2 regions of the Shewanella marisflavi genome follow, and region 2 is predicted to be linked to the other one. Evidence: riboswitches for the same ligand, from Rfam matches in the RefSeq annotation. Region 2 holds a riboswitch; the other holds the start of a gene.
The links. Region 2 has a riboswitch for lysine ahead of CFF01_RS06405 (Na+/H+ antiporter NhaC family protein). Riboswitches for the same ligand answer to the same signal wherever they lie in the genome.
Positions count from the first base shown of each region.

Region 1: another riboswitch for lysine. It lies ahead of lysC (lysine-sensitive aspartokinase 3); the one in region 2 lies ahead of CFF01_RS06405 (Na+/H+ antiporter NhaC family protein).

Region 1 covers NZ_CP022272.1:3,529,400-3,544,686, forward strand. Annotated here, with positions in the region: gene asnC (transcriptional regulator AsnC) at 1-25, shown strand, start outside; gene CFF01_RS15595 (S8 family serine peptidase) at 246-4,094, shown strand; gene CFF01_RS15600 (succinylglutamate desuccinylase/aspartoacylase family protein) at 4,184-5,290, opposite strand; gene lysC (lysine-sensitive aspartokinase 3) at 5,293-6,645, opposite strand; lysine riboswitch at 6,775-6,951, opposite strand; gene CFF01_RS15610 (DUF3293 domain-containing protein) at 7,056-7,487, opposite strand; gene arcA (two-component system response regulator ArcA) at 8,064-8,783, shown strand; gene CFF01_RS15620 (S9 family peptidase) at 9,385-11,637, opposite strand; gene CFF01_RS15625 (class 1 fructose-bisphosphatase) at 11,853-12,842, shown strand; gene CFF01_RS15630 (DUF2157 domain-containing protein) at 12,927-13,955, opposite strand; gene CFF01_RS15635 (hypothetical protein) at 14,021-14,365, opposite strand.
Region 2 covers NZ_CP022272.1:1,447,516-1,462,802, reverse strand. Annotated here, with positions in the region: gene CFF01_RS06440 (3-oxoacid CoA-transferase subunit B) at 1-1, shown strand, start outside; gene CFF01_RS06435 (methyl-accepting chemotaxis protein) at 87-1,661, opposite strand; gene CFF01_RS06430 (transporter substrate-binding domain-containing protein) at 2,048-2,827, shown strand; gene CFF01_RS06425 (thymidine kinase) at 2,896-3,474, opposite strand; gene CFF01_RS06420 (tetratricopeptide repeat protein) at 3,750-4,919, shown strand; gene CFF01_RS06415 (multiheme c-type cytochrome) at 5,324-7,324, shown strand; gene CFF01_RS06410 (M3 family metallopeptidase) at 7,509-9,653, shown strand; gene CFF01_RS06405 (Na+/H+ antiporter NhaC family protein) at 9,763-11,328, opposite strand; lysine riboswitch at 11,407-11,623, opposite strand; gene CFF01_RS06400 (electron transfer flavoprotein subunit alpha/FixB family protein) at 11,772-12,695, opposite strand; gene CFF01_RS06395 (electron transfer flavoprotein subunit beta/FixA family protein) at 12,696-13,445, opposite strand; gene CFF01_RS06390 (H-NS histone family protein) at 13,762-14,154, shown strand; gene CFF01_RS06385 (amidohydrolase family protein) at 14,374-15,287, shown strand, end outside.

The DNA of each region.
Region 1 (15,287 bases), 2.1 Mb from region 2:
CATCAGCCGCGCGGTTAAACCCTAAGCCAGTCTCACTAGGGCTTCCAGCCTTAGTGAATACTACTACTAAAAAACTACTTACAACTTTTTCATCTACCCGCTTTAACTTTGGCAATCTTTTGTGTTAAAAAGAACAAGCCGTCAACACGACAGCAACAAAATAAAAAAGTATTAGTAACCAAAGTTACAGCAATACCAATAGTGTTTTGTGTCTCAAAACACTTCTATTTGACAAGGAAGAAGTTGTGAAAACTAAATTATCTCTAGCCATTTCAGCAGCGCTGATCTCGAGTGCGGCTGTAGCCAGCAACCAGTACACCGCAAACCCATATGCTCCGGAAATTACCTCTGCTGATAGCTATAAGAAGCCAACAGCTTCTCAGCCTTCACAAGTTGCTCCGCAGCGTTTCATCATTGAACTGAACTCTCCTGCAGTAGCTAAATACCAAGGCGGGATAGATTCACTGGCTGCAACAGCCCCTAAGAAAGGTCAAAAAGTTAACGTACAGTCAGCACCAGCCCAAAGCTATGCTAGCTTCCTCGCCAAAGAGCAATCACAATTTGTGAATGAACTGGCGAAAAAAGTGCCTAACGCCAAAGTTGAGCAAAGCTTTAAGACCCTATTTAATGGTGTAACAATTGTTGGTCAAGGCCTAAGCATAGAGCAGCTAGCGGCTATGCCTAACGTTAAGTCTGTCTACCCAGAGACCATGTACGAAGTGAACATGGATTCATCTCACGACGTCATCAACTCTGCAGCAATGTGGGAAGCGGTTTCTGGTATGGAAAACGCGGGTAAAGACGTTCGCGTAGCGGTAATTGATACAGGTATTCGTCCAGAAAACCCAATGTTTGCAGGCGAAGGTTTCACAAAACCGGCTGAAGGAATGCCAGGCGATGACTACTGTTCAACAGTCGATGCAAGCTTCTGTAACGACAAGCTAATCGTTGCCCGTTGGTCACAACCTACTTTTGAAGTGTGTGCCGATGAACATATGAGCCCACTAGGTTACGGTGGCCACGGTTCTCACGTTGCCGGTACTTCTGTAGGTAATAAGGTCACTACAACCTATGAAGGTGTAGAAGTTGAGCTATCAGGTGTTGCACCTGCGGCCTACCTCATGGTCTACAAAGCTCTATTTACTAATTCAGAATGTGCTCGCGGTAGCGGCTCTAACATCATGCTGATGGAAGCGATGGAGCATGCCGTTAATGATGGCGCAGATGTTATCAACAACTCATGGGGTGGCGGCGCAGGTGGCGACCCAGCCAACAGCCCATATAAATCTATGTATGAAGCTGCTGAGGCTGCCGGGGTAGTTATAGTAACTTCAGCAGGTAACAGCGGTAATGGCCCACAAACTATCGGTTGTCCAGCCTGTATCGAATCAGGTATTACCGTTGCAAACACCACAACGGGTCGCTTCTTTGCTAACGCCCTAACCGTTGACGGTGAAGAGATTCTTGCACTGCAAGGTAACAATGGCCTGTTAGAAACAGATATCACAGCACCTATTATTGCTGCTGCTAATATCGATGCAGAAAACACCCTTGGCTGTACACCGTTTGCTGCCGACTCTTTCAAAGATGGTATCGCACTGATATCTCGCGGTTCATGTTCATTTGCAACCAAGGCTGAAAACGCTGAAGCTGCGGGTGCGAAAGCATTGGTCGTTTACAATAGCGTACCAGGTGCTCCAATCTCTATGTACATGCCAGACTCAACACTGCCTGCAGTAATGATCTCTAATGCAGACGGCGCAGCAATTCTTGAAGGTCTGGGCGATGACACAACAGGTACTATCGCAGCAGAAGTCACTCGTATCGTTAATAGCAAGTTTGCTGATCTTCTGAATGACTCAAGCTCTCGTGGCCCTAACGGTAACCAAAACATTCTGAAGCCAGATCTTGCAGCGCCAGGTACTTCTATCCTGTCTGCAACCTCTCCTGATCAAGACGGTACTGATTTTACCACTATGACAGGTACCAGTATGGCTAGCCCGCACGTTGCAGGTGCCGCAGCTTTGATGAGCCAGCTACACCCAGACTGGTCAGCCAACGACATCAAGACAGCGCTAACCTCTACTGCGCACATGGACGGTGTGCTTGATGATGATGCAGTAACGCCAGCCGACCCATTTGCAATGGGTGCGGGTCGTATGGATTTGGATGCTGCGGCTAAAGCAGTACTGACTTTCGACAAGCCATCTATCGCTTCAGATTCTTGTGTTGGTCCATGTACTTTCACGCGTACTGTATACAACAAGAGTGACGAGAAGACCTCTTGGGAGCTTTCAGCTTCGTCTGATAGCGCAGGTATCAGCGTATCGCCTTCATCACTGGAGCTGGAAGCTGGCGAATCAGCAACCTTCACGGTAACCGTTGACTCAACTTACAGTGAATACGGTGCTTGGATCTTCGGTAACGTCATGATCAAGAGCGCATCTCACCAAGATGCTCACCTACCCGTTGCCATCCTGGCTAAAGAATCAAGTGATGCATCACTGATCTCTACCATGGCAACCAAGGCTGATCTGACTGCTGCGGAAGATATGCCAATCAAAGCCGTAGTGAACAACACTATCTTTGAAAATACCGTAACCGTTACTGCTATGGCTCCAGAGGGTACTAAACTTACCTCTGCCGACGATGTGACCGTGACGCTAAATGGCGCATCACAAAATGGTTTCGAAGTCGATGAAGCTCTTGGCCGCATCACTTGGGTAGGTCAACTTGAACTACCCGAAATGCAGACTGGTAAAGGAACCGGCGCAAGCCCAAGTATCTTCGATTTAGACCTCGCCTATGTACCTGCCTGTGCCGACGGATGTGATGAGAAATCATTCACCTTCAACCTACCGGCATTTAAGTACAACGGTGCGACTTACACTCAGCTAACTATCTCTGACAACGGTCTTGCGGTTGTTGGTGGCGGTTCAACGTCTGGAACTTGGAACAACAAGGCGCTACCAGATAGCGCTAATCCAAACAACATTCTGGCACCATTCTGGAGTGACTACGACCTAAGCGACGGCACTGCCGACGACACTGGTGGTGGACAGCTAGGCATTCAGGTTGTTGCCGCAGGTGAGAGTCAGTGGATTGTTGTCGAATGGAAAGATGCTCAGCTATATGCTGATGCCTCTGGCAACAAGTACAGCTTCAGCCTATGGATCCAAACTGGTGACGTAGAAGATATTTGGTTCAACTACCTAGATATCCCTAACATGCCAAGCAATGTCACTATCGGTGCGGAAAACATCAGCGGTAGCGTAGGTACAACCTTCCACTACAATGGACAAGGTGGCACTGTTACTACTGACGATTATGTTGCACTGCAAGCGACCTCTTCAGGCAGCGTAGAAATCGACTACCTTGCGACACCAACTAGCTTCAACCCAGGTCAAACAGACAACTTCTCTGTTGACGAAGAAGCGACCTTGGAAGCAAACGTGTTAGATAATGACACGGTGACTAAGAAAGTAGCTCGCGTCTCTGTAACTGGTGACGGCATGACAGCTAATGCGCAACGCATCATAGATGTTGCACCAGCGGGTGCCCTAGGTGAAGCGACAATCGTCGATGAGCCTGCACACGGTGAAGTGACTCTTGAAAAAGATGGTACCGTTACCTACACACCTGAAGATGATTTCTTCGGTAAAGACTCATTCACTTACACTTCTACGGATGCTGAAGGCAACCTTAACGAAGTAACGACTGTGAATGTGATGGTAAACAACGTTAACGATGCGCCAACTGTTGCACCTACAGGTATGACAAGTACCGAAGGCTTCGTGGTTACCGCTAAGGCTAACGGCAAAGACGTTGATGGTGACAGCCTCACTTACACTTGGACACAAACATCGGGTACACCTGTTACCTTTAACAATGGTGGTGCGGAAATTAAGTTTACCGCTCCAATGGGTGACCACACGCTGACCTTCTCTGTTGTGGCTAGCGATGGTGAACTTGAAAGTGAAGCGGGTACTGCAACCATTACTGTTAACGCCAAAGAAGAGAGATCTTCTGGTGGTTCACTGGGTTGGTTTGCACTGCTAATGCTACCATTTGCTGCGCTACGTCGTCGTAAATAAGTAGATAGCTTAAACAGAAAAAGGGAGCCGCTTGGCTCCCTTTTTTTATTTTTTGCATATCGACATACTAAGCAGGTCTAGCAATAAAGCTAAAGCGCAAACACCTTAGTCATCACCTTATAAAGCTCTGTGCCTTGGTACACTGAAGCCGACGCAAAGTGCAGCACAGGCACGCAATCTACCGGCAGACTTAAAGGCACTATGGCCTCTTTTTCTCCATACCTGTCGACACGTAAAATGTTAGCGAGTGGCTCGCCGGCATTAAGCGGTTGCCCCACCTTGGCCTTATACTCCACCAAACCACCCAGTGGCGCATGGTACTTCTTGTAATCTTTCAAATAACAGGCATACCTAGGCATATCTGCAGGCACAATACACTCACCAATCACGCCTCGTTGACTGAGGTAGGCCAAAATCCCTTCGACATCAACCAAGGCGTCGGCCAGATCGATATTTTCCTGACTCCCAAGCTCCAAGGTAAAGGCCGATACAGGCACCTCAAGCTCACGCCCCTGACTGGATAAATACTCGCTCAGTTGCCACCAGGGGCAGAAGATAGACTCATCCATCGCCCCGCCAAACTCATTGGGGATCAGCAAGGTATAGGGAATAGAGAAAACCTTGGCAGCATCTTTGTCATACTCAGGGCAATAGAGGTGCTTGCAAGACTTTGGACCAGTATGCAGATCCAGCACGATATCCGCTTCATGCCCCATCTGCTGCAAACTCACCGCCAGCCTATGGCCAGTAGTGATCCCCCAAGGCTCATGTAATCGACTGTGGCATCGTTCTACCAGCAGGGCCCTATAGTGAGCAATAAGCTCTACGTCCCCAAGATGACTATGCCCCTGATACCAGCTGGCAATATCCAGCTTATGATCGAGATACTCTCGGTTCCAGTTAACCCCAGTAATGGGATCGAACCTGCCCAGAGTAAACTCGCCACTCTTTTGATTGATCCCTAATGGATTCGCCAGAGGGACTAGGGTCACCTTGCCCCTCAGCTCAACCTGCTCAAGCGCCTGCATCAACTGATAAATGACGGCATTGCCCTGCACCTCTGCGCCATGAACATTGGCCTGAATATAGACGCTAGGCCCGCTGATCTCCTCGGGGGAAAACTCAAACAGAGTAAGCTCAAGATCTTGACCAGTGGCTAGCTCGCCAATCTTAAGCATCGAACGACTCGGTTTCATCTTTATCCTTCGAATAGATTCTTATGTAAGGCGCTCACTACCTGAGCCGCCTCAGACTCGGCCACCAATACACAAAGGTTATGTGGGCTGGCTCCCTGACAGATCATCCGCACGTTATGAGGCTCTAACACCTCAAACACACGGCGGCACACGCCGGAGGTGGTCGCAATCTTATTGCCGACAATCGCGACTAAAGCTAAGCCCTCTTCAACGCGCACACGGCAGTGTTGCGACAGCTCCTGTAACAAAGCCTCGTTCAGCAAACTATTACCCGCCGAATCTGAGCCAGTCTTATCTAAGGTCAGCGATACGTTCACCTCTGAAGTAGTGATCAAATCAACACTGATCTTATGTCTTGCCAGAGTGGCAAAGGTTTCAGCCAGGAAACCTTGGGCATGGAGCATCTGCAGGCTGTGCAGATTAAGCAAAGTCTGATCGCGGCGCACCGCTACCGCACGGTAGATGGGCTCTTCACTAACTTGATGGCGAATCCAGGTGCCACCCAGCTCAGGCGCCTTACTGGAACCCACAAATACCTGAATCTTATGTCTGACGGCCGGTAATATGGTTGCTGGGTGCAACACCTTGGCGCCAAAGGTCGCCATCTCGGCCGCCTCATTAAAACTGATCTCAGGAATAGGACGCGCATTTGGCGCCAGACGAGGATCGGTAGTAAAGATACCTGGCACATCTGTCCAGATCTCCACCGCCGAGGCATCCAATGCCTCAGCCAGTAATGCGGCAGAATAGTCACTACCGCCGCGGCCTAGCGTTGTTGTCGCGCCATGTTCATCGGCGCCAATAAAGCCTTGAGTCACGATACGCTGCTCAGCGAGCAGGGGGAGTAGATGTTGGCTGCAGAGGCTTTGCAACACCTCGATTTGAGGCTCGGCGCGGCCAAAGTGGCTATCGGTGCGCATTACCTGACGCACATCAAAGGCACTGGCTCGCTCGCCCTTCTCTCTTAGCACAGCAGCAAACAGTACAGATGAACATTGCTCGCCCTGAGCTAGCAATTCATCTATGACTGCCTTATCACGGCTTTGCGCAAGCGTCTCACTTAAGGTCGCAATTCTGCTAAGAATAGCGTCTAGGCGGGCAGCCACTTCATGGGGCTGGCCTAGTTCATCTAGGATCTTATATTGAATCGAGGCAATCGACTTTAGCAGTTGCTGGCGACGTTCATCGTCGAGGCGCTCCTGCGTCAACTCCACCAAAAGATTGGTTACGCCGCTCGAGGCGCTGACCACCACCACACGGGTTTCAGGATTGGCCAATACAATATCGGCACAGCGGTTCATCGCCTCATAATCGGCAACGGAAGTTCCACCAAATTTTGCAACAACAATAGACATTAGCGCACCTCAACCCAAGTAGCTGATAGTGACAGAAAAGAGATAAATAACATTGAATACGCTCCGAACTTACTTCGTTCGAAGAGCCTGGTGCAAAGATGACGCACCCCAAGACGGGAAACAGCGATTGCCACCAGAAGCTCTCCACCAATTAACAGGTGACAATCGATGGGATTCAGCCCAGTCGACCGATAAACAGATGAAACCAAACATCTCTCTATCTCGGCGCTAATCTCCCTCATAAACCATCATCGGAGTTTGGACTCCTCAAGCTTACTACCTAGTTAACGCTCCTCTTCTGTATCGCTAACCTTAAGGTTAGGATGCTTGAAAACTATCAAATAACGGAATAAAAAGTCAACGTTATTTTCTCACGCCACAATGAAAGCTATTCATAATAGCTGCAGGTGCTAATTGCTGATGTCAGGCAGTTCGTTGACTAAGCAGACCCGAGAGGAAAACTTGCCTAAACCCAACTCCTCATAATCCACCAGGCAAGGCACTAAATACAGCTCGTCATTATCCACAAAGTAGATGGCATTTTGGTTAAACACCTTACCTAACTCCACCGCATCGGCCTTATCTAATGACACCGCCCAGCTCTTCTCCATATGGCCTCTGTCGGTCGATGCACCGATCAAAGCACGATATGGATATTGCAGACGTAAAATGTGGCGTTGTAACTGTTTATCCAGAAGACGATTTTGCGAGGGGGAGAGGTTTTTGCCTTTGGGGTTATAAGCGGTGATGATTGCAAAAGATAATGAAGAAGAGAAAGGTTGAGTAAGTAGGAATTGCGTTTGTTGATAACATTGCCAAAAGTGTTCGTTGCCTGTGCTCATCACTAAAATATTCCTAAATTAGATTCAGTCGATTATAGCAAAATTCACCCAGCTTCCTAGTAGCGTGATGTAGGTCACTTTATTAAATTTTATTAATAACTTTAAAATCAAAGGCTTAAAAAAATAGATGTGACTTACATCATATCTCCAGGTAATTTTGTTAACATTTCATTTGTTAACAAATGACTAAAACGAGTACAATAAGTTCGTTGATTCACTTCCACTCATCTCACGATGAAATACTTTTTGTTACATCTTGTCGACGACAAGGTCATCAAAAGTTAGTCGATTTCCTGTATAAAATGTGAGCTTAGGCTGATTTAGCATTTAAACTTGAAAATATTAAATAGTTAGCGGAATTAATGCCGACTACTATTAATCGAAGTGAATACAGTTCGCGTTTCTTTTGAAAGAGATACGTTGCTTTACTAATCATGAAGTGTGTTGCTGTTTCAATATAGTTAGATGAAAGCACCTACGTGAGTTCAGTAATTGTCGCGAAGACAGACAGGGCGCAGCAACACCAACTAGCGCTCATGGTTAGAACAGTTTTAAACAAAAATTAGGTAAATAAATATGCAAAACCCGCACATTCTGATCGTTGAAGATGAAGCCGTTACCCGGAACACGCTAAGAAGTATTTTCGAGGCTGAAGGATATGTGGTAACTGAAGCCAATGATGGCGCAGAGATGCATAAAGCCATGCAGGAAAACAAGATCAACCTTGTCGTGATGGATATCAACCTTCCAGGTAAGAATGGTCTACTGCTTGCGCGTGAGCTTCGTGAAATCAATAACATCGGTCTAATCTTCCTGACCGGTCGTGACAACGAAGTTGATAAGATTTTGGGTCTGGAAATTGGTGCTGATGACTATATCACTAAGCCATTTAACCCACGCGAACTGACTATCCGTGCACGCAACCTGCTGACTCGCGTCAACAGCACTGGCGGCGAAGCCGAAGAGAAAAGTGCCGTAGAATTCTACCGTTTTAACGGTTGGAGCCTAGAGATCAACAGCCGTTCACTGGTAAGCCCACAGGGTGAGTCATACAAGCTGCCGCGTAGTGAATTCCGCGCCATGCTGCACTTCGTTGAGAACCCAGGTAAGATCCTAACCCGTGCTGACCTGCTGATGAAGATGACTGGCCGTGAGCTTAAGCCACACGACCGTACTGTCGATGTGACTATCCGTCGTATCCGTAAGCACTTCGAAAGCTTGCCAGATACGCCAGAAATCATCGCCACCATCCACGGTGAAGGCTATCGTTTCTGCGGTAACTTAGAAGAAGCATAAATCACATCCAGCTAGCGCAAATGTGATTTAGTTTAAAAAGCCAGTCTTACGACTGGCTTTTTTGTACATGGACTGTACTCATCCCCGGTGGCCAAGGAAGGCCAAAGAGGGGATTTGTACATGGATTGTACTTATCCCCGAAGCCCATGGATGAGCTAAGAGGGGGTTTGTGTCTGGAACACTTATGCCAAAACCCATGGATGGATAGCTTTGGTATTTGTACCTAAAGACTTAATAGCACTTACCTAATTTACATCATCACGCTGCATTCCTTTGAATCGCCTACCCGGCGAGGGATGTGCAAGCACAATTTTGGCACGCCGAATTTCCATCCTTGGAGGCTCCACGACGACGTCCTGTCGTCAAGGGCCAAAATCGTGTTTACACTAGTATCTCTATCTCTTCGATTTCGCTTCTTTTGATAGGTGCACAAAGACTCAACAACTAGACTATCTAGCATAAGTTAAATTTGCTGTACTTTATTAAAGTTAATTCAAAACAAATTCATCTGCCTTTAGGACTGCTATTCCCACAAAAAAGCCCTGCTACTTTCGAAAAGCTACAGGGCTTTTATTTTGGGCTAAGGCTTAAGAGCGATAGCCTAGTGCTTCAGCTGCCTCTCGAGAAAGTCAGCCAGTGAGCGATACAGGTGGGTACGCACCTTCTCGCCGCGCATCGAGTGCTTAGAGCCGGGGTAATCTATCATCTGGAACAGCTTGCCCTCGTCCTGCAACGCCTTATAGACGCGGGTGCTGTTTTCAAACAACACATTATCATCGGCCATGCCGTGGTACATGAGTAGCCCTGACTGATAACCTTTCACATACGGCAATACGCTACTGGCCTCATAGCCTTCGGCATTCGTCTCTGGGTGTGACAGATAGCGCTCGGTGTAGTGAGTATCATACAGCGACCAGTCGGTTACTGGCGCGCCCGAGATGGCAGCCTTGAAGTAATCAGGGGCCTTAAACAGGCTCATCAAGGCCATATAACCGCCGTAGCTGTGACCATAGATGGCAATATTCTTGCCATCCACATAGCTAAGGCTGCGCAGATAATCGACACCCGCTTTTTGGTCGTTCACCTCGGCTTCGCCCAGGTGCTTATAGATCACCTGCTCGAACTTGGTACCACGATGGGCCGAGCCACGATTATCCAACTGGAACACGATAAAACCCTGTTGCAGTAAGTACTGAGTGAAATAGTCGTGCTCACTCCAGCTATTGACCACCAGCTGAGCGTGGGGACCACCGTAGACGCGCACCACTACAGGATATTGCTTAGTGGCGTCAAACTGCGTCGGTTTAAATAGTCGGTACTGCAGCGCCTGACCATCTTCAGCCTTTATCTGACCAAACTCGGGTAGCTGCCACTGACCAAAGAATGGATAGAGGGGATGGGCTTTATCCACCTTATTCTGCTCTACCCAAGCCAGATGTTTGCCCTGCTCGTCATGCAAACTGATCTGCGGCGGCTGCGCCAGGCTGTTGAAATAGTCGAGGTAGATAGACTCCTTGTCGGCAAATACCGGCGCATGCATACCACTACGCTGACTCAGCTGCTCAATCGCGCCACCTTTTAATGGCACGCGAAACAGATGCTTTTCAACCACGCTGGCCTTGCGACCGGTAAAGTAGACCCAGCCGGCCTGCTCATCCACATGCACTAACTCATCCACAGCCCAATCGCCTTTGGTCAACCGCTTCAGCAGTCGCCCTTGCAGATCAAACAAGTAGAGGTGATTAAAGCCATCACGCTCTGACGCCCATAGCATCTGTGGCGATTTTTTAAGGAAATGCAGATCATTGTTTAAGTTCACCCAGGCATCGCTCTCCTCGCGGATCATGGTCATGGGTGCATCTTGGCTGCGTAGATCTATAATGCGCAGATCTAAGGTCTTCTGATCTCGGCTCTGCCACTGAAAAGAGAGCTGCAGACTATCTGGTAACCACTTCACTCTCGGCAGATAGATATCCTTCTCTTCACCCAAGTCGACCCAGCGCACCTGCTTATCGGCCAGCGTCACCACACCTAAGTCGATGACGACATTATTCTTACCCGCATAGGGGTATCGCTGCTCGGTCAACTTGATGCCATCGGCATAGATCTCATTGCGAGTCACCAGCTCAACGCCGGACTCATCGATGCGGGTAAAGGCGATGGCCGACTCATCCGGCGCCCACCAGTAGCCCGTCATCCTGTCCATCTCTTCCTGGGCGACAAACTCGGCCATACCGTTCTTAATCGCACCGCCGCCATCTGTAGTCAGGGCGGTCAGCTTTTGGCTGCGCAGGTCAAATACATAGAGATTTTGATCCCGAACGAAAGAGACATAATGCCCCTTAGGCGACAGCTTAGCATCTGTGGTAAAGCCCTCGCCCACAGGCAGCGGCGTGACCTTGTTATCGCTCAACGAATAGTAATAGAGGGCGCCCGATGCCGGGATCAGGAGCGCCTGACTATCGTCTGCCCAGAAATATTCCATGATCCCCTGACCATAGATACGCTGACGCTCACGTCGCGCCTTCTCTTCATCTGACAACTCAGCGCTTTTCAGCTTATCAGCGTCAAGCAAGATGCTCTGCTTGCCCGTAGCCACCTCCATCTGCCAGAGATCGTAGAAGTGTTGATCTTCCTTGCGTCCCGCCAGATAGGTCACCCGCTTACCATCAGGCGACAGCTTAAGCCCTCTTGGACTACTGCCCGCGAGCGCAGGCGAAGCATAGAGTCTTTCTATGGTTAAAGGTTCCATACCGCCGACCGGCTGAGGAAGTTGAGATTGTGACGCACTTACCGTTTGAGATAAAAACATAGGCACCGCCAATAAGGCTGAACTTATCCATTTTTTAGTCATTATTATGTCCTGGATATAAAACAGGTTTAAAAGCCAACAAATCGCAGGCTAGCATTGTGCCCTAAAGTGACATAAAACAAAAACCGCGATCTTGGCAGGCTAAATTGCCGCTGAAAAAATGATTCAACTGGGGTAGAATCGCCCGCATAACTAGCATTTATAAATACGATCTGACCTCCATGGTGAGCCTAGCTCCAAATGTCATAGGAAATAACATGCAAACTCTGGCACAACACCTTACTACTCAAGGGATCCAAGCCCCGCTAGCCCAGCTATTGACCACACTGGCCGATACCTCTAAAGCGATCAGTCACGCGGTGCGTCATGGCGCCCTCGCCGGCGTACTCGGTGCCACCGAGCAGGAAAACGTTCAGGGCGAGACCCAGAAGAAGCTCGACGTGATCACTAACGAGATGCTTAAAGACGCGCTAAAGGCCGACAAATCGGTTCGCGGTCTGGCCTCAGAAGAGGAAGATCATATCGTTGAAGTGGGTGAAAGTGGCGACTTCCTGGTCTGTTTCGACCCTCTCGATGGCTCATCAAACATCGACATCAACTCACTGGTCGGCACTATCTTCTCGGTACTGCCAGCACCTCAGGGTGAACTCAGCGAGCAGAGCTTCTTACAGCCAGGTCGCCAGCAAGTTGCCGCAGGCTATGTGCTCTACGGACCATCCACCATGCTGGCCCTCACCACAGGCCAAGGGGTACAGCTATTTACCCTAAACCCAGAAACCAACGAATACCTGCTGACCAACGAAGCCATGTCCATTAGCAAGGACACAAGCGAATTTGCCATCAATATGTCAAACCAGCGTTTCTGGGAAGCGCCGATGCAGACCTATATCGCCGACCTGCTACTGGGCAAAATCGGTCCGCGTGAGAAGTCATTCAACATGCGCTGGATAGCTGCCATGGTGGGCGATGTGCACCGCGTACTGTCACGCGGCGGCCTGTTTACCTACCCGACCGACAACAAGAACCCAGAGAAGCCCTACAAACTGCGCCTGATGTATGAGGCGAACCCTATGTCTTTCCTGGTTGAGCAAGCCGGTGGCAAGGCCTCTACCGGCTATGAAACCATCATGGATATTCAGCCAAGTGAGATCCACCAGCGCGTCGCGGTGATCTTAGGTTCGGCTAACGAAGTCGATGCCTGCCTTGAATACCACGGTCAGGACTACAGCGAAGAACCCAGCCTGTAATCTTGATTGCACAGCTGTTTAATCAATAAAAAGTCGCCCGTTGGCGACTTTTTTATTAGCGCATAAAACATCAAAAGAGGCGATTCACGACTTGGATTCCAATAATGCCCTTAATGGCGCCGGAAGTAGATCTCTCGATTTTTCCGTAATAACTTTTTCATGCTTTTGCCAAAGCACACCAAGATACACCACTCCAAGCCCAATAATGGATAACGCTATTGGAAACAGCCAATTATCTTCAAAGACATCATAGGCCAGATAACTCAAATATCCACAACTGCCCAGGGCGCCAAAAACCACAAACACTCTACGAACAAGCAGCGCGCCAACGCCAATCATCAACAGATTAATGCAGAAGTAGATAAACTTAGACAGTTCATTATCAGAGTGCTGAGAGGTTAACCCCCCCCAAAAGGCGATAACCCCAAAAATATAGATCCAAAAGGCGTAGTCAGCTTTATGATGAGACCTAATATCGACCCAAAAAGCGAGACCAAGCATTAATAGGCCTAAATACAATGAGACTAAGGATCTCAGCCCCCAGGTTATGTCATCACCCGAGATCACAACCGTTATATCCATCGTCATGTACCAGAGCGTGACTGCAATAGGCATAATTAAAAAAGGATATTTATATCGCCACGCAATAATGACACCGACAACTAATGTACCAAGCTCCATGTATAACCAATGCCAGGTTACGGCTCTGTGATATTCTCTATATGTATTCGAATCTGGCCACACGCCTAACCATTGTTGAAGCCCATAAATCGCTAAAGGCGTTAAACAGACGACGAAGGTGGCGCAAATGCCAGCAGGAATGGTGAGGCCTCTTGCCGAAAACCTATTAGTCAACTTTAAGCCAATAGCCGCATACAGCATTGAGATAGATAAAATGCCCGCGCCCCCAAATGACTCCCAGCCTAAGTTCATGAAAAGTGTCATCGCGCCGATGGCGATAAGCCCACCTAAATAGTAGAGCACATGGGTAAAGGTAAACTTAGGGTTAGCACTAGGCTGAGCCGCCAAGAACTGATAAAGGGCTTCAGCCTGCTGAACTGAAATGATATTTTCCCGCGCCGCAGCATCTAACTGCTTCTTAGTCACATCCATGTTTACCCCCTGACATTAATTTGTGTCTAGCACAGTGACTACTGTGATATTGCGATAATCACTTGTTATCTTTGCCTTTCTCGATTGAGCTTATCCACAATGGCACGCAACTTTGTCATTTTAAGCTCGGTAAGCAGCACTACAACAAACAGCCACAGGGCTCCGGCAATAAAAACGGCATTAATTAAGCTGCCACTCTGGTGCTGATATCCATAAAGCCCGAGTATAAGGATTAAGACCGCCGCTAACGACATGCCCCAATCGTTTGTACCAAGCTTATATTCATCCTCGGCAATATCTTTACTCACAGTAACAGGATTAGCCAAGCCATCTAACTTCACGACGGCTTTACGATTTTTAAGCCTGACGTTAAACCCTTCACCCTTGAGCACTTCCACCACTCTGTCCATAATCCTTGGCTTACTTCCTTGTTAATGCATAACACCCAAACAGCCACCACAAGTGACACTTAGACTTACAGTAGGCTTTATTAAACTCGATTATAGCCTCAACTTGTTATTCATTGATTTGCGCTGAAGCGCTGCGCCTAAACCAATAGAAGCAATATAGCCATCCACCAGGCGGAAAGATAAAATTTAACAGACAAGAATAAAACACAACTAACGCAAGATTGTTAGCACTTCCTTTTGCAAACCTAATTGTCAGGTAAATCACCACAAGGGCCAGGGCAAAATACACTTGTCCCCAGAGCGTTGCGTTAATGTTCATTGTTTTTTAAACTCCATTTTCAAACGATTCGACAGCTTATCACAGGTACTAGAAGCCGACTCAACCCGCCGCAATGACAGCGCCTCCCTCGAGTGACCATTCAAATAACGCGGTTAACCAATATTGCCGACTCAACAGGTATACACTATGTGTAACTTTGTCACCGACCTAGACTTTATTCAGTAATCGCAAAAAGTTAACAGCTATTACTCTCACAAACAATTTAAAGAGTGACCGTCAGAGAAACACCCAAGTCTTCCATCCCTGAGCATTGGCATAAGTGTTCCAGACACAAATCCCCTCTCTGGCTTTCTGACCTTAGGTCTAAATCCTTCCCTAGGATTTTAGACATTTCCCAATTCCCTGTGGGTCAGGGAGGAAATGCACTTAAATGTCGGGAACATTTCAGGCCTTGGCCACCGGGGATAAGCATATCCCTATACAAATACCAATGCCTTCCATCCCTGGACATTGGCATAAGTGTTCCAGACACAAATCCCCTCTCTGGCTTTCCTTGGCCACCGGGGATAAGCATATCCGTATACAAAAAAGCCACGGCGGAGACCGTGGCTTTGGCGGTGGCTTCCTAGCCACCTTTTGGGA
Region 2 (15,287 bases):
ATCACAATCGCTAAACCTAAAAAAGCCCAGAATTGTCTGGGCTTTTTGTTATCTAACCAATACTGCTAAGCATTCTTGCGACACGCCTAGGCATTGGCGCGATGCACCGCCTGACGCCAAAACTGACGTGCCAGTTGCCGAGACTCGACCGACTTAAGTGAGGTGCGCTCACCCAAGCGCCTATCGGCCTGGGATTGTTCGAAGCCTTCGCTGGCCAGCTCGCTGATCGCCTGCAGCGAATCACTGATATCTACCGCTGCCAATCCCTGCTCCTGCATGGCATCTGCACTCAGCTCAGCCATCTGATTGATCTTATCGATACGATTGACCAGTTCGGCAAACACCTCCTCGGCTTGCTTAACCAGCTGCACCGCCTGAGTCGCCTGACGCTGACCGGCGCTCAGGGTATGAGCCGCATTGGCTGTGCTCTGCTGAAACTTGGCGATGATGGCATCGATCTGACTGGTAGAATCTGCGGTGCGCGCCGATAGCTGGCGAACCTCATCGGCCACTACGGCAAAACCGCGGCCAGATTCACCAGCCCTTGCCGCCTCGATGGCCGCATTCAGCGCCAGCAGATTGGTCTGCTCGGCAATCTTAGTGATCACCTCAAGCACCTGGTTTATCGCTACGCTGTCATGCTCTATCTCGCTGACCACATTGGCAAAGTTACCCACCTCGCGATGTAGCTCATCTATGCTGGCCACCACGGCATCGAGCTGCTGATAGCCCTGCTGCACCGCCGCCTGGCTCGCCTCGACATCCACCGACACCTGTTTTATCTGCTGCCCCAGTTCATTAAAGCTGGCCGTTAACTCCTCAACGGCCGCTGCAGCCTGGGCGGTTTGTTGATTCTGGCCATCGGCGCGATCGGCCGCCTCGGTAATAGAACCAAGCAGCTCGTCGCTGTCTTTGGCGATGGCGCTCGAGGCGTCAGTCATGCGCCCCACCACACCGGCTATCTCTGCCGTCGTGAACTCCATAGCAAAGTGAATATTACCTATCTCATCCCGCCGCCCGGCATAGATATGTCTAGCCACAGGATCTGACACAATAGCGAGCGCATGGTCATTGAGTCTCCTTAGCGGCGCAAGCAGCCGGTGCATCCCAAACCATATCAAGGGCAAGCAGAGCAGCCCAAGCCAGGGAGAAACCATGGTGAGGACAATCCCGAGTAAGAGACAACTCAAGGCAAACAGGGTTAACTTGCCGCCAAAACTCAGGCGCGCATCAGTAATTTCAGTGCGACTCTCTGCCTTATTGAGGCTCTGATAGATATCGCTGGCGCGCTCTACCTGCTCGCGGCTTGCCCGGCGCCGTACCGATTGATACTCCTTCACCTGACCATTTTCTAATACAGGTGCTACATAGGCGTTGACCCAGTAGAAAGAGCCATCTTTACAGCGGTTTTTCACCACACCGAGCCAGGCTTGCTTCTTGGCCAGGCTTTGCCACAACATGGCGAAGGCGTCCTTGGGCATATCGGGATGACGTACTATATTATGGGGCTGAGTCAGCAGCTCCTCCTCAGAGAAGCCACAGATACGACAAAAATCCTCATTGGCATAACCTATATTGCCTTTGAGATCTGTCGTGGAGAGCAAGATGTCATCGTCGGTCAGCGGGACTTCATTGTCTATCACGGGTTGATTATTTCGCATTGCATTTTAATAAGTTATCCAAGAAGTGCCTGAATTTTGACGCCTGACGACGAATTGACAATTGATCTAACGCAATATTTCTGTATCAACACTGGTTACAAGTGTTGATTTTTTGAGCCAGGTCTCATAGGGGATATAATTTAAGACACACTAAACAAGGCTGCGATAATAAAGATTATTTTTACCTATCAAATTGAATTTACGACAATAAAACACATTGTAACAGCTTTTGTTTGCTATTTAGGCCTTATCCACAATATTATTATGGCCATTAGCGAAGACGCGCCTGCCAGGGTGGCCCTTAGCACGTTCGCTCCAAGACGACAAAACCAACTAAACTAAACCCCTATGAGTGAAAAGATGAAACTAGCAGGCCACCTCAACTAATGCCCCACATTGCTACCTACAAACAGCTGCTTCTTGGCAGCCTAATCCTCTGTTTGAGTCTTGCGACTCAGGCGCAGCAAACGCCACCGACACGATGTGGCGTAGCCACCGGATTCCCCCCTTATCAGTTTTCCATAAACGGTGAAACGACAGGGTTCGATGCCGATGTGGCCAGATTGATTTTTAAGCGTCTCAGCCTGCCATTTCAGTTTAGGCAGCAAGCCTGGGATCTGGTATTTAATGAGCTTAGGTTTGGTGATATCGAGGTGATTGCAGGCATGGAGGTCAACGCCCTTAGAGCCAAGTTCTTTGAGTTCACCCAGCCTTACTACCATAGATATGATGTGATATTCATTCTCGAAGACAACCAACAGATCACTAAGCTTGAGGATCTTCACAACGAATTTGTCAGCGGCGATCGCCACTCCTACATCGAGACACACTGGAAGGAGTTGGGCACCCTGTACGATTTTCGCATTATCGGCACTCAAAGTAAGGAGAAGTCGATGCAGATGCTAAAGGAAGGTCGAATCCAGGCCGCTATTATGCCTAAGGCGGTAGGCTTCTATCTGGCGCGGCAGATGGGAATCAAGGTGAAGATACTCGACAATCCCGATCCCGGTTCGCCAGTGGCCTTCGCGGTTAAGCGAGGTAATCAAGCCCTACTCACGCAAATCGACACTGCACTGGGGATCTTGATTGCTGAAGGCGAGATACAGCGTCTCTATGAAAAATGGTTCCCCGAACAAGAAGTCAACTTTGGTCATAAGCAACACTAGCGGCTCTTGCCATTGGTAAACAAGCCTGCACTAAAAAGCCACCCTGAGGTGGCTTTTTGTTTTAACACTTAATCCCAAAGGAATTCGCGAAAATGTTTACGGCACACGGACTCGTAACTCTCGTTTCCGCCGATAGCGACCTGCTCGCCCTCTCTCATCGGCTTGCCTTCGCCATCCAGTCTCACCACCATATTGGCCTTGCGACCACAGTGGCAGATGGTCTTAAGTTCCACCAGCTTATCGGCCCAAGCCAGCAGGTACTGACTGCCACTGAACAACTCCCCCTGAAAATCAGTCTTCAGGCCATAACAAAGCACAGGAATATCCAGCACATCCACCACATAGGTTAGTTGCCGTACTTGCTCCTTACTCAAAAACTGCGACTCATCGATTAAGATACAGTGCAAGGTCTGCTCTCTGACGGCCGCTTTCACCATCTCCACCAGATTATCGTCGCTGGCAAACACCTGAGCTTCGGTCTCGATACCGATACGCGAGGCGACCTTACCCACACCATAACGATCATCGATAGACGCCGTCATGACCAAGGTATTCATGCCACGCTCACGATAGTTATAGGAAGATTGCAACAGAGAAGTAGATTTACCCGCATTCATCGCCGAGTAGTAAAAGTAAAGCTGTGCCAAATCGAATATTCCCCTGATTATTGTTATAGAGCGATTCTATCACCATCTAATATCAATTAGCAGCGCCAAACACGCTGGCAATGGGCGATGTTGCACAATCTCACACATTTCTCCCCTGACTAGGCAAATGGGCGAAGCATAGGCATGCGTTCATTTCGGCCAAAAAATGGCGATAGACACCTGTAGGATGGTTATTTATTATCCAGTAGAAGTGCATTGGCAACTTGCGAATCATCAGAAAAGGTCGTCACGTCCCAACAAATACAAGGAAAGTTATGATTTTTTCACCCTTTAGGCTCCACTTCATTAGCTTACTGGCCCTACTCTCGCTCAGCGCCTGTGTCTCTCAGCCAAAGCAAGAGGCAAAAATAGACAAGTTTGATCTCATCAAGCAACTCGATACGAGTCTATTAGGCCAAAAACCAGAGATAGAAAGTATAGATAAGATACTGTTTATCAATGAAAAAGAAAAATCACGTTTTCTTCGCTATTACGACGCCCATCAGGATATAGCGGGTCATTACCGCATCTATGATTATCTCGAGGGACGTTTAGGCTCGTTTAACTACTATGGCCAAACCTACAATGCCAATGACACCTTAATCCAAAATGCGGGTAACTGTATGTCTTTGGCTGTACTGACCAAGGCCTACGCTAACTTGGTGGGCATTGAACTCAAGTATATTGAGGAAACCTCCTCGCCAGTGTTTTTCCAATCGACCGAACTGCAGCTGATCTCCAATCATGTCAAAACCAAGCTCATGGATCCCAACTTCGAACCCAAAGCCGGTAGCCTCTATTTCTACGAGCCAGGCTTAGTGGTCGACTATTTCCCGAGTCGTAACAGCCGAGCTAAGGGGAATATTAGCGAAAATGAGTTTATGGCCATGTACTATCAAAACCAAGCGGCCGATGCGCTAGAGCAAAAAACGTATACCAGAGCCGCCTGGATCGCCATCGAAGGGTTAACACTGGCACCTAAAAGGGTCGAACTCATCAATCTGCTTGCGGTGATCTTTCGCCATTTAAACGCACCTCAACAAGCGGAATCTCTCTACTTATATGGCTTAGCTATCGATAATGACGATCTGAATTTATTGATTAACTATAAAGTGTTAATGGTAACTCAGGGACGTACCCTAGAAGCGCGTGCATTACAGCAGCGCATAGACAAAGCCGATGATCCCAGTCCGTTTCGCTGGATCATGCTTGCTAACGAGCACTACCAAAACGCCGATTATCCAGGCGCACTACGCTACTACACCAAGGCCATTGAGCTTGCCCCTTATATGCCACAAGCCTATGCTGGCAAGGCTAAAGCCCTATACCTTATGGGTAAACCGCTAGCGGCTCGCCACGCTATTACCCAGGCTTTAGATAAAACCCATGAGGTCGAGTTACAGCTGCGCTACCAAGCAAAGCTGGCCCAGCTGTCACAAGATTAAATTGTGCTAATCCCACCTGCAGAGTAATCGGTACAGTCCCTAACCAGTGCGGTTTGCCTGCATCAACAACTTCGTTTATCTCATCGATGGTTAAAACAAACCCAACCTTAAAATAACCTTAAAACAACCTTAACAAATATTAATTAGTGTTTGATTTTAAATAAATTTAACAAAAATGAGATCTACCCCCAAAGAGATATAAATTCCTGTGACCCGGGCAAAGAAAATAACACGAGATTAACAATATATTCATATTCGAACCCATATGTTTGCATGTTGGTTCAAACAATAAAAATAACCTGGGTCCAATCACGCTGATACAAACTGTTGACTGCTAATGACCCCCTGCAAAAATTTAGCAGGAACGCGGCTAACTCGGCGCTTTGGATCAATGGAGAAAAATGATGAAACTTATAACATCTAAAAAACTCGCTTATCTGGTCGCCGCTGTGCTGGCCGGTTCGTTAGCGGGATGCAGTGGTGACGATGGGAAAGATGGTAAAGACGGAGTTGATGGTCAACCTGGTACTCCAGGAGAATCTTGGACTCCACCGGTAGCAACAACATCGTTAGAAACAAATGTTAAGGTAATTAACTATACACTTGGTGAAGGTACTATTAGTTACGAGTTTGAGGTCACTAATGAAAATGGTGAGCTTGTTAACGGCCTAACAAAAGCCGAAGGTAAAGTTGCGGCTCTGACCGACAAAGGCTTTATCAATAACCGCACCGAAAGCCCAATCAACGAAGTCGAAGACAATGTTCATATCGGCGGTTACGGTGGGGTAAACATGGAGTCTTCCAGAACACCCGACACCGAAGGAGCAACGCTTACTCAAATAAGCGATGGTCACTATGAATTCGTTCTACCTTTGAAAGGCGTTAATGCGGGAACCGAAGGGATTGTTTGGCTGCGTGTCGGTGGCCATAGCGAATCAGGCATTGCTGGATCTGGTGAATATGTGGTTAACAAGCCAGAAGGTGCCTTCTCGACCACGACTGAGGCCTGTTTCTCTTGTCACGTCGACTACTCCACCAGCCCTAATCGCCACTCAAGTTATGTGGCCCAAGGCATGGACGGTGAAGTCACCTTCGTCGAAGGTTGCATGGTCTGTCACGGCTCGGTAAGCCGCAATGCGGTTAACGAGCAAGGCTTCTCCGTCGGCGGTTACGCCAGCAATACCCTCTCAAAGATAGGTCATATCAACCACCAAGCGTTTGAGACCGGCTTTAGTGCTATGAACTGTAGCTCTTGCCACGCCGAGCCAACAGTTAATGTCAACATCGCGGGCCCAGGCTGTACCGACTGTCACGACACTGGAGGCATTCCGGGAGATATCGTTCCAGGTAACGGCTCAGATCTGCGTAAGCTACATGAAGCTAAGGCTAAACTTGATAAGAAACAGGTCATTAAAGAATCATACAAGGTGAAAGGCACACCACTAGCACTTAACGATGCTGGCCTCTGGTGTACCACTATGTCGCTCTACCAAGTGGAAGGTGAAACTGAGACCTTAGTAGATCTGCATGCCCTGTATGAAGAGCAAAATGTGGCCTACAACCCAGAGAAGCCGATCATCTACGCTGGCTCTTACCCGCATGCCGTATACAATGACTCAATCGTAGCGCGCTTAACCCGCTCTTACGACTACAGTTATGAAGCCGATGGCAGTAAAACCATGTGCTTTACAGGTGTGGACTTAAGCGGTGTGCCTGATGCAGGCTTAATGGCATCACTTCGAGTCAGCTTCACCACTGAAGACTATCAGGGTGATGAAACCGACGTGGTCACCATCCATGGCTACACAGATGTTGTTAATCCTGTTACAGCAGAGGTGAGCAGCTACGAGCGTCGTCATAACGTCGGCAGTGAGTCTTGTACGACTTGTCACAACAGCGAAGCCAACTTCCACAAGAATGGTAACTTTGCCGAAGGTGGCCTGGGCTGTGTAGCTTGTCATAACAATGGTCAAGATCGCCGTGCCGGCTACTCCTCTCCAGGCTTCGGCCCTATGGTGCACAGCATGCACTGGGGTGTAGGCAGCAAGAGCTTGGATGAAGACGGTAAGGAAGTGTCTAACTCTGCAAGCGTGATCGCACCGCAAACAGGCTGTGTGGCTTGTCATGACAGCGGTGTGGTTGATCTGAATGCTGTACCAAATCAGTTCATCAAGGCACGTGCCTATGGCGTAAGCAACAAGATGGCCAGCCCAATCACGGCCAACTGTTATGCTTGCCATAACGATGAAAGCGCCCTGAACCATATGATGCAAAACGGCGGTACTACCACTGAAGATGTACCGGCTACCGAGTGGTACAAGCTCAGCACCACAGAGTCATGTGCGACTTGTCACGCCGAAGGTAGTAGCTTTGGTATCGAAAAGTACCATAACTTTACCCGCTAATATTTATGGTAATAACTAGGTAATGACTTAGTATCCCAAGTAACACCCAAAGGAGCCCTTCGCCAGGCTCCTTTTTTATTGTCTTACCTCTCATTTTCAGCCTGAGTTAATTTACAATGGCTACATTAAAGCCAAACTCTCTCCACATAAAAATAACAAGCGCAATCTAAGGAAGTTCAAATAGATGAAACTCAATCTTATCGCATTTGCCGTTGCCGGCGCCTTATCGACCACCCTTTTACTTAGTGGTTGCCAATCGACTCAGACACAAGATGCCCAAGCAGCAGCCGTAATGGCAGAAAACCCACTCTTGGTGGCCAGCACGCTACAGTATCAGGCACCCAACTTTAGCCAGATCAAGGATGAACATTTCCAAAGCGCGCTAGAGCAAGGCATCAAAGAGCACTACCAACAGGTTCTCGCGATCGCCAATAACCAGGATGATCCGACGTTTGCTAACACCATAGTGGCAATGGAAACCAGCGGCGAGTTACTCACCCGCGCCTCTCAGGTGTTCTACAACCTAACGAGTTCTAATAGCAACCCAGCCCTGCGCAAGATCCAAGGCGAAATGGCGCCAAAAATGGCGGCACACTCTGACAACATCCACCTCAATGGCAAGCTGTTCTCTCGAATCGACAGTCTATACCAGCAGAGGGATAGCCTGGGACTGACTAACGAAGAGGTTCGCCTCATCGAGGTCTACCACCAGCGTTTCGTCATGGCTGGCGCCAAGCTGACCGAAGAGCAAAAAGCACAGATCCGCGTATTAAACGAAGAGCAATCTAAACTCACCAACGAGTTTAGCCAGCGCCTGTTGAGACTCACCAAAGAGATCGCCGTTGTAGTCGACAATGTCGATGAGCTAAAAGGATTGTCAGACAGTGATATTCGCGCCGCCAAGGCCGATGCCAAGGCTGCAGGCCATGAAGGCAAGTACCTGCTCAACATCACCAACACCACACGTCAGCCTGTACTGGCCAAACTGGAAAATCGCGAACTGCGTCAAAAGGTATGGCAAGCTTCTGCCACCCGTGGCATGAGTGGTGAAAACGAAACGGCTTCATTGGTTTCTCGTCTGGCACAACTGCGCGCAGAACGAGCTAAGCTACTGGGCTACGACAGCTGGGCCGACTACCGTCTAACGCCGCAGATGGCAAAGACGCCTGAAGCCGTTTATCAGATGTTTGGTTCTATGGTGCCAGCGGTTGTGGCTAACACCCAAAAAGAAGCCGATGATATTCAGGCGATGATCAACAAAACCGGTGGTGACTTCACCCTAGCGCCATGGGACTGGGCTTTTTATGCCGAGAAAGTGCGTAAAGAGAAGTTCGACCTAGACGCCGCCGCCATCAAGCCTTACTTCGAATTTGAGCGCGTACTTAAAGATGGCGTCTTCTTTACCCTAGAGCGTCTCTATGGCGTCACGCTCAAGCCACGTCCAGATCTGCCTGTCTACCATGAAGATGTGAAGGCCTACGAGATGTTTGACGCCGACGGCAGCTCGATGGCGATCTTCTACGCCGACTACTTTGCCCGTGAAGGCAAGCGTGGCGGCGCCTGGATGAGCTCTTTCGTCACTCAATCTAAACTGCTGAACCAAAAGCCAGTGGTCGTCAACGTGATGAACATCAAGAAGGCCCCTGAGGGTGAGCCCACCTTCGTCAGCTACGATGAAGTCACCACCATGTTCCATGAGATGGGTCACGGTACCCATGGCATGTTCTCTAAGGTGACCTACCCTAGCCTGGCAGGTACCGCTGTATCTCGTGACTTTGTTGAGTTCCCGTCGACCTTCGAAGAGGACTGGGCTGCGCACCCTGAAGTACTAGCCAACTATGCTAAGCATTATCAAACCGGTGAAGTGATCCCTGAAGCACTGCTGCAGAAGCTGCTCAAATCACGTAGCTTCAACCAGGGCTTCGATACCTTGGAATATATGGCCGCGGCGCTGGTTGACCTTGAGTGGCACTCACTGAGCGCCGATACACCGCTACAGGATGTGGCTGAGTTCGAAGCTAAGGCGCTGGAAAAGCACGGCATTAATATCGCAGCCGTACCACCACGCTATAAGTCGACCTACTTTGCCCACGCCTTCCCAGGCGGCTATTCGGCCAGTTACTACGCTTATATGTGGAGTGAGATCCTGGCGGCAGACGCCTTTGCCTATGTGCAAACACAGGGTGGTCTAAACCGCGAGATCGGTATGAAGTATCGCAAGACAATACGTGAAGTGGGTAACAGCGTCCCGCCGATGGAAGCCTACAAGGCCTTCCGCGGTCAGGAGCCAACCACTGATGCCTTGCTTAAACGCCGTGGTCTGAACTAAGGACTCCTCCTTAAACCAGGGAACGCCCATAAAAAATGCCGCTCAATGAGCGGCATTTTTATCTCTCAGGTTTTAATCAATGCGAGTGATTACGCCTGCTCAAGCTTGCTTAGGCCGGGCGATTAGCCTTGTGACGCAGCACCAATACGCTTACCACAAATAACGCGCTACAGGCCGCTAATCCGGCGCCTACAGATTCGGTAAAACCCAACACCGTATAACCCACCAAACTGATCCCCGCCACAATAAGCGCATAAGGCAGCTGAGTCAGCACATGGTCGATATGGTGACAGTTCGCCCCGGTAGAAGACAAAATAGTGGTATCAGAGATAGGCGAGCAGTGATCGCCAAACACGGCGCCTGCCAGCACAGAGGCAAGCATAGGCAACATCATGTTGCTGTGGGTGCCCATAGCCATATCGGCAGCAATAGGCAGCATGATACCAAAGGTGCCCCAGCTGGTACCGGTAGAGAAAGCGGTTAATCCAGCCAGTACAAACAACACGGCAGGTAGCAAGGCAAAAGGAATGTTCCCCGATGCCAGACTGGCCATATATTTACCCGTCTCCATTTGGCCTATCACGCCGGCAATGGTCCAGGCAAACAGTAGAATATAAATGGCAGGCAGCATAGAGCGCGCGCCGGCAATAATGCCTTTCAGAATAAGAGATTTCTCAAGACCTTGACTGATCACTAGCACTAAGGTGGCCACCAAACCTATCACGGCACCAAAGAAGAGTGATGACGCCACATCTGTCTTCTCGAAGGCACCAATTACGCTAAAGGGCAGGCTCTCTGCCGCTAAGGCATCGGCGCCGCTGCTGATCATGAAGTAGATGGTGGCAAATACCAGTACCGTAATAGGTAAAAATAAGCCTAAGATCTTGCCCGAATCCGCCTCAGGCAGGTCGCTGTTAGCCCCAGGAGGTAAGCCCTTAGACTCATCATACAGATTGCCTTTTTGGGCGTTCAGTTCATGCTGGCGCATCGGGCCCACATCCAGCCCCATAAAGGCAACACACAGGAGTAACAGTAGCGCGAAGATGGCGTAGAAGTTCATTGGTATCATCTGCACAAACACACTCAGATGACCGCTGTCGGTAAAACCATGGGCAGTTAAGATGCCGCCGATCAGCGCAATAATATAAGCGCCCCAGCTCGACACTGGCGAAATCACGCAGATAGGCGCGGCGGTCGAATCCAGCAGGTAAGCCAGCTTACTGCGAGAGATATAATATCTGTCGGTGAGTGGACGGGCGACACTACCAACCACCAGGCTGTTGAAATAGTCATCGATAAACACCACGCAACCCAGGAACATGGTCAGTAGCTTGGCATCACGCTTGTTACGAATATGCTGACGCGCCCAATCGGCAAAGGCCTTTGCCGCCCCGCTCACAGTGATCAGCGCGGTGATCATCCCGAGGAGAATCAAAAAGCCCAGCAGGTAGACGTTCCAGTTATTCAGGGCACCATCATCCCACACCAGGCCCACCACCTGTTGGCCCAGATACTGACCCATATCCAGCAGCGAAAAATCGGCAATTAAGAGTGCCCCTAAGAGGATCCCTAAGCCTAAGGACAGCAATACACGGCGAGTGAAGATCGCCAGCAGAATCGCTACCAAGGGTGGCAGCAAAGAAAGTGCCGAATCGGCATAACTCAAAGTTGTCATTGTTAAATATTGTCTTCGTTAAAATACGAATGGAGGGCAACTGAACTGGTGGGATATAGCAATAGATATTACACCTGTCCTATCAGTAGCGCTCCATAGTGATACCCATTATCGGTATAATTTCCTCTTATCAGTCCGGATAAGAAGCACTATGGCAGTGCTGCCTCTATTCGATGACAGCCCCAGCGGCGAGCCTTGATCAACTCCACCACTTCGGCACCAAATCCTTTCATATTCGCTTAACGGCATCACCCTAACGAATACTACTGATATTTAATGCACCTCTACGTCTCAGGACGCCTGCCAATGTCACTATCGGCAAACGTGAGGCACATAAAAACACAAGCGGCTTTAAGGATGCTACCTCAAAGCCGCTCCACGTGATCTATATCACATTAAACTTTAGATGAACACCAAGGTATTCACCATGCATTTACATTTTATTAAATAAGTTCGAGTAGCTTAGGCACTGCCTCGAACAGATCCGCTTCCAGACCATAGTCGGCTATCTGGAAGATAGGCGCTTCAGGATCTTTGTTAATCGCCACGATCACCTTAGAGTCTTTCATCCCCGCCAGGTGCTGGATGGCACCAGAAATACCTACGGCGATATAGAGATCTGGCGCGACAATCTTGCCTGTCTGTCCCACCTGCAGATCGTTTGGCACATAACCGGCGTCCACTGCCGCGCGAGACGCGCCCAGTGCACCACCAAGCTTATCAGCCAACTGTTCCAAAATGGCAAAGTTCTCAGCACTGCCCATGGCACGACCGCCAGAGACCACGACTGAAGCCGCGCCCAGATCGGGACGCTCAGACTCAGACAGAGTTTGCGATACAAACTCCACATCGCCACTGTATTCATGTTCCAGCGTCTGTACCGAGGCACTTCCCTCTTGAGCGACTGCATCGAAGGCACTGGCACGAACCGTCATCACCTTGATGGCATCTAGGCTCTGTACCGTTGCCATGGCACTACCGGCATAGATAGGACGCACGAAGGTATCTTCGCTCACCACCTCGACCACTTCTGAGAGCTGGGCAACATCTAAGAGTGCGGCCACACGGGGCAACACATCTTTACCAATACTCGATGCCGCAGCCAGAATATGTTGATACTCGCTGGCCACAGAGACAATCAGCTGAGACAAGTTTTCGGCGATGGCATTGGCATAAACGGCACCATCGGCCACCAAGACCTGACGCACACCGGTAAGCTGCTTGGCGCTCTCGACAGCGGCGCCGCAGTTGTGACCCGCTACCATCACATCGACTTCACTACCGATAGCCTGGGCACAGGCCACGACTTTAGCCGTGTCGAGTTTTAGAGTCGCATTATCATGTTCTGCTATTACTAGAATCGCCATTTAGATCACCTTCGCTTCATTCTTTAGCTTGTCCACTAGCTCCTCGACAGAAGCCACCATAATACCGGCTTGACGCTCAGCAGGCGGTGTTACCTTGAGCACCTTCTGATGCTGCTTGAGGGTCACACCCAGGCTTTCAACCGTCACGGTATCGAGCGGCTTACGTTTCGCCTTCATGATGTTAGGTAATTTGGCATAGCGAGGTTCGTTCAGACGCAGGTCAGTAGTAACTACCGCCGGCAGTGGCATCTTGAGCGTCTGCAGACCCCCATCAATTTCACGAGTCACGACTAACTGTTCGCCCTCGACTTTCACCTCAGAGGCGAATGTAGCCTGTGGCAGACCTGCCAGTGCAGCCAGCATCTGACCCGTCTGGTTGTTGTCGCCATCGATTGATTGTTTGCCCAGCATGATCAGCTGAGCCTGCTCCTTGGCTTGAATTGCATTAAGTAATTTTGCAATAGACAGTGGCGCAAGCTCTTCGTCGGTTTCCACATGGATACCGCGGTCAGCCCCTAGTGCCATTGCCGTACGGAGTTGTTCCTGCGACGCCTTAGGCCCTATGGTTGCTACCACAATCTCGGTCGCAATACCTGCTTCTTTCAAACGTACCGCTTCTTCTACAGCAATCTCACAAAATGGGTTAATGGCCATCTTCAGATTTGCGGTATCGACATTTGTATTGTCAGCATTGACCCTGACCTTCACATTAGCATCGACGACGCGTTTAACTGGCACCAATACTTTCATAAGGCTTCCTTCTTACGTCTTTATTCTGGATAACAACAAATAGTGCATAGCAAAACTATCACAAACTGATGCCACTTTACGTGCTGTTGACGTTAACGTCAACAGGAAGTCGTCGGCATCTTTGTCCTACATCAATAACCCCTTATCTTTACCTGAGTCGCTGCACCAAAATGGCTAATAAAGAGATATCTCGAAATGAAATTTACAATAAAGACTAAATATTCATTTAATTCGTTTGATAAAATCTTTTTTAGTTCCTATTATTAGCCCTGTAATCCTATTTACTATTTTATTTTTTAAGCAGGACATAATTAATATGAGCGAATTTCTAGATATATTGACGCACGGTCGTCGCTTTAAGGCTGCTGTTAAAGAATTGTCGGTAGAAGATTTAAAAGATGTAGCGACTAAGCTTGAAAAAATCATCACCGAGAAAGAGAAGCAAGCTGAAGAAGAAAGCGCGATGATGGCCGAGCGCAATGCAAAGATAGAAGAGATTCGCCAACAAATGGAAGCTGTTGGTTTATCAATTGACGATTTAGGTGCCGTAGCTGCTAAGCCTGCCCCTAAAAAACGTGCACCACGCCCACCTAAATATAAAATTGAAGTGGATGGCGAAACGATCACTTGGACGGGTCAAGGTCGCACACCAACCGTATTTAAAAATGAATTAGATAAAGGCCGTTCTTTGGAAGAGTTTCTTATCTAATGCATAATATCCCAGTCCATTTGGGAGACAGGTTTGAAAGCCAACCAGTAGGTTGGCTTTTTTATTAGCCATCATTTTTACTCATTTTACCTCTTCAGCTCCCCCAGAATCTCCGCCCCGAGATTGACATAAACCGATACAGTTACGCCCTTGGAAATTGTTCATAAAATAGGATAATCTTGAGCCACTTTTTGATCCCAGCCAACAATAATAAATCCTATGCAAATCTATTCTCTCTCTGTCAGTGCGAGCCTAGTCACCTGCTTGTTGGTGAGTCAGTCCGCAATAGCGAACGCTCAATTAACTGATAACACGCCAAAATTAACGGCGCTGTCCCATGCAACTTTAATGATAGCGCCGGGTGAAACCAAGCAAGATGCCACCTTGTTAATAGAAGATAATAAAATTAAAGCCATTATCGCCAATGACAAGATCCCGCCAGATGCCTTTGTCATCGATATGAGTGGCAAAATAATTTATCCCGGATTTATCGATCCCTATACCAATTACGGTATCGACTTTAAATATGAGCAGCAGAAGGTCGCTAGTCCGGTTTACGAAATTAAACGCATAGGTGGCAATGCCGAAAATGGTGCTGTTCACGCAGAAAAAGAATGGTTTAACTATATATACCCCGACCAAGAGACAGCCAAACAATGGATAAACAATGGTTTTACCAGCGTACAAACGGGCATGTTAGATGGGATATTCAGGGGCCGTTCGGCAACGGTTTCTTTAGCGCCGCTAAAAGCTAATGACATTATTTACCGAGCGAAATCCAGTCATCTGCTCGCCTTCGATAAAGGCAGTTCGATTCAAGATTATCCCAACTCATTAATGGGTAGCATCGCACTTATTCGACAAACCCTTGCCGATGCCAACTGGTATCGGGCCAATATCAACAAAGCTGACTCTGCCACACAAGAGAAGAATATAGAGTTTAATATTGCGCTAGAACACTTGGCTGATATAGACAAGAGCCTGACGATATTCGAAACCAAGAACTTAAATAATCAGCTTAGGGCGGCACACTTATTAAACGAATTTGAACTGTCGGCAAGCTTAGTCGGCAATGGCCGCGAATATGCGCGTATCGATGAGGTCAAGGCCACTGGCTATAGCATTATTGCACC